2 regions of the Loigolactobacillus backii genome follow, and region 1 is predicted to be linked to the other one. Evidence: a T-box and tRNA genes for the amino acid it is inferred to sense, from the RefSeq annotation. Region 1 holds a T-box; the other holds one or more tRNA genes.
The links. A T-box is a leader RNA that pairs with one kind of tRNA and senses whether it is charged. The one in region 1 lies ahead of tyrS (tyrosine--tRNA ligase), so its partner is inferred to be a tRNA-Tyr.

Region 2: it encodes a tRNA-Tyr, which carries the amino acid that the T-box ahead of tyrS (tyrosine--tRNA ligase) is inferred to sense. The anticodon was not compared.

Annotation. Positions count from the first base shown of each region.
Region 1 covers NZ_CP014873.1:112,259-115,502, forward strand. Annotated here, with positions in the region: gene AYR53_RS00460 (ISL3 family transposase) at 1-352, opposite strand, end outside; gene tyrS (tyrosine--tRNA ligase) at 622-1,878, opposite strand; T-box leader at 1,953-2,148, opposite strand; gene AYR53_RS00470 (NADPH-dependent F420 reductase) at 2,296-2,871, opposite strand; gene AYR53_RS00475 (hypothetical protein) at 2,992-3,244, opposite strand, start outside.
Region 2 covers NZ_CP014873.1:2,605,033-2,608,276, forward strand. Annotated here, with positions in the region: gene AYR53_RS11965 (antibiotic biosynthesis monooxygenase family protein) at 1-184, shown strand, start outside; tRNA gene AYR53_RS11970 (tRNA-Leu) at 832-915, opposite strand; tRNA gene AYR53_RS11975 (tRNA-Cys) at 955-1,025, opposite strand; tRNA gene AYR53_RS11980 (tRNA-Gln) at 1,057-1,128, opposite strand; tRNA gene AYR53_RS11985 (tRNA-His) at 1,139-1,211, opposite strand; tRNA gene AYR53_RS11990 (tRNA-Trp) at 1,217-1,290, opposite strand; tRNA gene AYR53_RS11995 (tRNA-Tyr) at 1,302-1,382, opposite strand; tRNA gene AYR53_RS12000 (tRNA-Phe) at 1,388-1,460, opposite strand; tRNA gene AYR53_RS12005 (tRNA-Asp) at 1,472-1,545, opposite strand; tRNA gene AYR53_RS12010 (tRNA-Val) at 1,553-1,625, opposite strand; tRNA gene AYR53_RS12015 (tRNA-Glu) at 1,632-1,703, opposite strand; tRNA gene AYR53_RS12020 (tRNA-Ser) at 1,716-1,806, opposite strand; tRNA gene AYR53_RS12025 (tRNA-Asn) at 1,816-1,888, opposite strand; rRNA gene rrf (5S ribosomal RNA) at 1,900-2,016, opposite strand; rRNA gene AYR53_RS12035 (23S ribosomal RNA) at 2,103-3,244, opposite strand, start outside.

The DNA of each region.
Region 1 (3,244 bases):
TAAAGATCTTTTGGCGAGTTGCCCGGGAGATATTGCAATATTTATCAACTAGCTCGGTCGTTGCCATCACACTAGTCCCACAGTTTTTACAAAGCAGGCGCTCTTTATGCAGTTCTAGGTACACCGGCTCACTGGCGTTGGCGGCTAGGTAGGTCACCCGGGAAAGGTAGTGACCATTATGATTGAACTGATCAAAGCCACACTGGGGGCAACGTTCAAGGCCGGTCTTGACAGTTGCGCGATAGACTTTAATTCGTCTGTTTTGTTTGTATTCGTAACCATAATCGAAAAAAATGACATTTGGGTCTTTAATACTGAGCGCAAATTTTATATGATTGTCTATAGGGTTCACGGTTTTCTCATATCCTTTCAAATGATACTTGTGGTGGGTAGATTTTTGGATGAGAGCTGTGAGCTCTTTTTCTGCACAAAAATCCTGTTAATAGTTTACCATTTGTAAACTATCAACAGGAAAAAGTATAGAGCCATTATTTATGAAAGCGACTGTTTAGTGCTCGAATTAACTACAGAAGCTCAATTTTCAAACACGTTACCAAAAAATAAGGTTGCTGGCAAAATTAATTCTGCCAGCAACCCTATTTTTTACTCTAAATTAGCGAACTACTTCACGCGTGCCAAGAAATAACGTTTCTTACCCCGGCGAACAATCACAAAGCGGCCATCAAAGGCAGCCGCAGGATCAACAGTGAATTCCAGATCCCGAATTCGGTCACCATTAATTGTAATGGCGCCATTAGTGACGTCCTCACGAGCCTGACGCTTAGATTTTTCAATCTCGGTATCAACCAAAAACTGAACAACATTATTAGGTTCTGTTGAAACCGTCATTGATGGCACATCCGCGAAACCTTGCTCGATTTCCGCCGCAGTTAATTCTTTTAAATCCCCCGAGAAAAGCGCTGCGGAAATATGCTCGGCCTGCTTAACAGCAGCCTCACTATGCACAAATTTGGTAACTTCTTGGGCTAAACGACGTTGGGCTTCTCGTTTTTCTGGCTGTGTTTTAACCTTATCGGCCAAGGCAGCAATTTCTTCTTGCGACAAGAAAGTAAAGTATTTCAAATATTTAATAACATCACGATCATCTTGGTTTAACCAGAATTGATAAAATTCGTAAGGTGACGTCTTTTCCGGATCAAGCCAAACTGCCCCACCAGCGGTCTTCCCAAATTTAGTCCCATCGGCCTTTAACATCAGTGGAATTGTCAACGCGAAGGCCTTTGCGTCAGCACCTTCTTGCTTATGAATTAAATCAATTCCGGCCGTAATGTTTCCCCACTGATCGGCGCCACCAATTTGTAGTTGAACGTCTTCATGGCGGTATAAGTGTAAGAAATCAATTGATTGCAGAATCTGATAAGTAAATTCAGTAAACGAAATACCAACTTCCAAACGACTGGCCACAACCTCCTTATTCAACATCGTATTTACGTTAAATAATTTACCGTAATCCCGCAAAAAATCTAACAAAGAAAGTTTGGATAACCAATCGTAGTTATTAACAATCCGAAAATTATCCGTGCCAAATAATTTTTCCATTTGTGCGGATAAATGATCCTGATTGTGTTGAACTTGGGTCATCGTTTGCAAAACCCGCTCCGAATTTTTACCGGATGGATCGCCAATTGCGCCGGTGCCCCCACCAATAACAATCACTGGATGGTGGCCAGCTAGTTGAAATCGTTTCAACATCATGAACGGAATCAAGTGTCCAATATGTAAGCTATCGCCGGTTGGATCAACGCCACAGTATAAACCAATCTGTTTTTCACTCGTTAATTCGCGCAACCCAGCTTCATCCGTCGTTTGGTTAACGGCGCCCCGCCATTTAAGTTCATCAATAATATTCTCCGTCATTTTATAACCTCCGTTAATACTGTTTAAAATTATCATAACTAACAAAAAAAGTCCCCAACCAAGTCAAAAACTTGATCAGGGACGAAAATTTTTCCGCGTTACCACCCAAAGTTATAGCTGCTGCTATCACTCGCCTCATTTTTATCGAAATGACCCGTGACATCCGCGTAAAAAGTGTAATTCGCGTTGTAACATCGGTTAGTTTTCAGCCACCACTAACTTTCTGAACGATTGGTCACGCCACTACTGTACTTTTTGTGTCCGTTATGAAATTAAGTTTACTATAACTTACACCGTGGTGCCTGTCAAGCCGGCGCTCAGAACGCATTAATCAATTAGTCAGTCCTTTTTAATGGCCATAATCAATATTGACGTAATCGGTTTAGGTACGCTAATAGGCCCTCTTTTTTAGATTCACTACTTCAAGTAGAATTTCAAATTAGGCTGCTTGTTAAGCTGAATCGCCGCTTTAATCCAGAGGAAGCCTAGACTATCTAGAAGTGGACTATCTTGCAACGATAGTGCCTGGGGCGCAAAGCCCATTTGCTTAGCCAAATCCGTTACTTGTTTCACTGCAGCCTGATCGTCGCCAGCAAAGAATTGAACGCTGCCCTCTGGCTTAATCATGTTGGCAGAGCCTGTTTGGTTGAAGCCCTTAACAACTGCCGTATCCGGTAAAGTTTCTTGAAGTAACTGGGTTTGTGACTTGCCAGCGAAAGTTTTAGGACCAGAAAAGTCACTGGTAATGGCGTTAGTCACGTCTACCAAAATCTTACCCTTCAAATCGGCCTTTAACTGCTTGGCCAAATCAAGCACTGTCTGACCAGGAACCGCTAAGATTAGTAAATCAGCAGCCTTAGCCACATCGGCATTGGTTTGGTAATCGGCTGTTGCCTTTCTTGAACCAAGCAATGGTGTATAGCCATTCGTCGTTAAATTCTCTTTTAAAGCCGTGCCAACTTGGCCACTAGCTCCTAAAATTCCAATTTTCATAATCGGCCTCCTTAAAAACTTTTAAATCAACTTCATTTTACTACAAACTAATTTTACTAGTACCGATTTTTACTTACTCGTTTTTCAATTAATTCTATCTAGATGCAGATTTTAAAGAAACTAATTCTTATCAGGTCGACGTTTATACCAACCTAAGCCGATTGCAATAAGCACAAGGCCGCCGCCTACCCAAATTAGATAATTTTCTTGTTGTGATTGCGTTCGCGGCAGACTTTCGACTGCTAGGTTTCTTATTTCAGAACGATTTGGTTTACTGACCAAATGGGGTCTCTTCGTCTCCAGCGACTGGGAGGCCAACTCAACTTGACCAGAATTACCGTTGCCATCTGTTTTCTTTGCCCCAAACACAGGT
Region 2 (3,244 bases), 180 kb from region 1:
ATTCTTACTACGATTAGATGCACCGCAAATTCAATTTGTTGTTCTATCAATTTGGCAACGCGAAGCTGACTACTTTAATTGGCGCAATTCACAGGATTTTTCTCCCTTACTACCCTATTTGCAGGCCGGACCAAATATTCAACAATTTCACCAAACAACCTATACACTTGAACAAACAAACTAAGGCAAAGTCTTAGGTAAGAGTCTAGGAATAAAATCCTGAACTCTTTTTTTGTGACCTTAAACTCAAAAATTTATCCGCCTCAATTAGTAAATTTTACACATAATTAGTTAAGCGGCATTAACAAGGTGCTCATCCATTAACGACTTAATTAATTACGTATTTAGGTCCTTTATCACCTAACATTTTACAACATCAGGCGTAACAGTTCTGACTACAATTGTCGGCAGTACAAACATTAAATGTAATACCCAATGCCTGATCCTTTGAACCGATGCTTATTTATGCTTCAAACTCATAAGCATCAAATACTGCGCTATCAGTTCATATTCGATTGAATACCCACTTCTATAACGCCCTATTATAAATCATTAAAAATATCCGCTAATGGTGAACTTATAATTAACTAAGGTAAATCCATGCTAAAGTGTATAAAAACTTTCTAATATTGACGACCTACTAAATTTAGCAGAATATGGTTTTTACTTGTCGTATCAGCATTAATCAATACAGGCTCAACCTTTGATTTAGCGGCCGCTAAGATTAGTTTTACTTAAATGGTCTAAATTAATTTAATAAAACCAGATTTAATTTTTGAAATAAAAAAATAGACTAATATTTTTATTTCAAAAATATCAGTCTATTAACTATACCGGTGATCGGGGTCGAACCGATACTCCCGTGAAGGAACTGGATTTTGAATCCAGCGCGTCTGCCAATTCCGCCACACCGGCATATTAAGCCATTTTGTAGATTACCACTTAAAAGATAAAAGGCGGTAACCGGATTTGAACCGGTGATAGAGGTTTTGCAGACCTTTGCCTTACCACTTGGCTATACCGCCATCTTTAAGGAACAAATCCCATAAAAGCTAACTGGGATAGCTGGATTCGAACCAGCGCATGACAGAGTCAAAGTCTGTTGCCTTACCACTTGGCTATATCCCAATAAAACAAGGGCGGTAGGTGGGAATCGAACCCACGCGTGCCGGAGCCACAATCCGGTGCGTTAACCACTTCGCCACTACCGCCATAATGGCAGGGATAGTAGGAGTTGAACCCACATCAACGGTTTTGGAGACCGCTATTCTACCATTGAACTATATCCCTATTATAAAAAATGGAGGAGAGTGGATTCGAACCACCGAACCCGAAGGAGCGGATTTACAGTCCGCCGCGTTTAGCCACTTCGCTACTCCTCCATAAATGGCGCGGGACAGAATCGAACTGCCGACACATGGAGCTTCAATCCATTGCTCTACCGACTGAGCTACCGAGCCATTATGATAAACGGTCCCAACGGGACTCGAACCCGTGATCTCCTGCGTGACAGGCAGGCGTCATAACCAACTAGACCATGGAACCGTAGAAATGGAGATTACAGGGTTCGAACCTGTGACCCCCTGCTTGTAAGGCAGGTGCTCTCCCAGCTGAGCTAAACCTCCATTAAGTGACCCGTACGGGATTTGAACCCATGTTACCGCCGTGAAAGGGCGGTGTCTTAACCACTTGACCAACGGGCCGAGATCTCGTGACGGAGAGTAAGGGATTCGAACCCTTGATACAGGTTTGCGCCCGCATACATGATTTCCAATCATGCTCCTTCAGCCACTCGGACAACTCTCCACAGAAAAACTCCGGCTGTCGGGCTCGAACCAACGACAACCTAATTAACAGTCAGGTGCTCTACCAACTGAGCTAAGCCGGAATAAACAAATAGCATGGCAACGTCCTACCCTCGCAGGGGGTGCTCCCCCAACTACTCTCGGCGCTAAGAAGCTTAACTTCTGTGTTCGACATGGGAACAGGTGTATCCTTCCTGCCATTGTCACCACACCACTATCTGAGAACTTTGTGCTCTCAAAACTGGACCTTCTATTTTCTTTGACCTTTGAACACTACGCGGAAACATTGTTTCCGACTTGGTTAAGTCCTCGACCGATTAGTATTGGTCCGCTCCATGCCTCACGGCACTTCCACTTCCAACCTATCTACCTGATCATCTCTCAGGGGTCTTACTTCCATAAAGGAATGGGAAATCTAATCTTGCGGGGGGCTTCACACTTAGATGCTTTCAGCGTTTATCCCGGCCATACATAGCTACCCAGCGCTGCACCTGGCGGCACAACTGGTACACCAGCGGTATGTCCATTCCGGTCCTCTCGTACTAGGAACAGCTCCGCTCAAATTTCCTACGCCCGCGACGGATAGGGACCGAACTGTCTCACGACGTTCTGAACCCAGCTCGCGTACCGCTTTAATGGGCGAACAGCCCAACCCTTGGGACCAACTACAGCCCCAGGATGCGATGAGCCGACATCGAGGTGCCAAACCTCCCCGTCGATGTGGACTCTTGGGGGAGATAAGCCTGTTATCCCCAGGGTAGCTTTTATCCGTTGAGCGATGGCCCTTCCATACGGAACCACCGGATCACTAAGCCCGACTTTTGTCCCTGCTCGACTTGTTAGTCTCGCAGTCAAGCTCCCTTATGCCTTTACACGCTATGAATGATTTCCAACCATTCTGAGGGAACCTTTGGGCGCCTCCGTTACTCTTTAGGAGGCGACCGCCCCAGTCAAACTGCCCACCTGACACTGTCTCCCGCCACGCTAAGTGGCGCGGGTTAGAGTGGTCATACAGCAAGGGTAGTATCCCACCAATGCCTCCACCGAAACTAGCGTTCCGGCTTCAACGGCTCCTACCTATCCTGTACAAGCTGTACAAACACTCAATATCAAGCTACAGTAAAGCTCCATGGGGTCTTTCCGTCCTGTCGCGGGTAACCCGCATCTTCACGGGTAATATAATTTCACCGAGTCTCTCGTCGAGACAGTGCCCAGATCGTTACGCCTTTCGTGCGGGTCGGAACTTACCCGACAAGGAATTTCGCTACCTTAGGACCGTTATAGTTACGGCCGCCGTTTACTGGGGCTTCATTTCTGGGCTTCGCGCCGAAGCGCTAACTCATCCACTTAACCTTCCAGCACCGGGCAGGCGTCAGCCCCTATACGTCATCTTACGATTTAGCAGAGACCTGTGTTTTTGATAAACAGTCGCCTGGGCC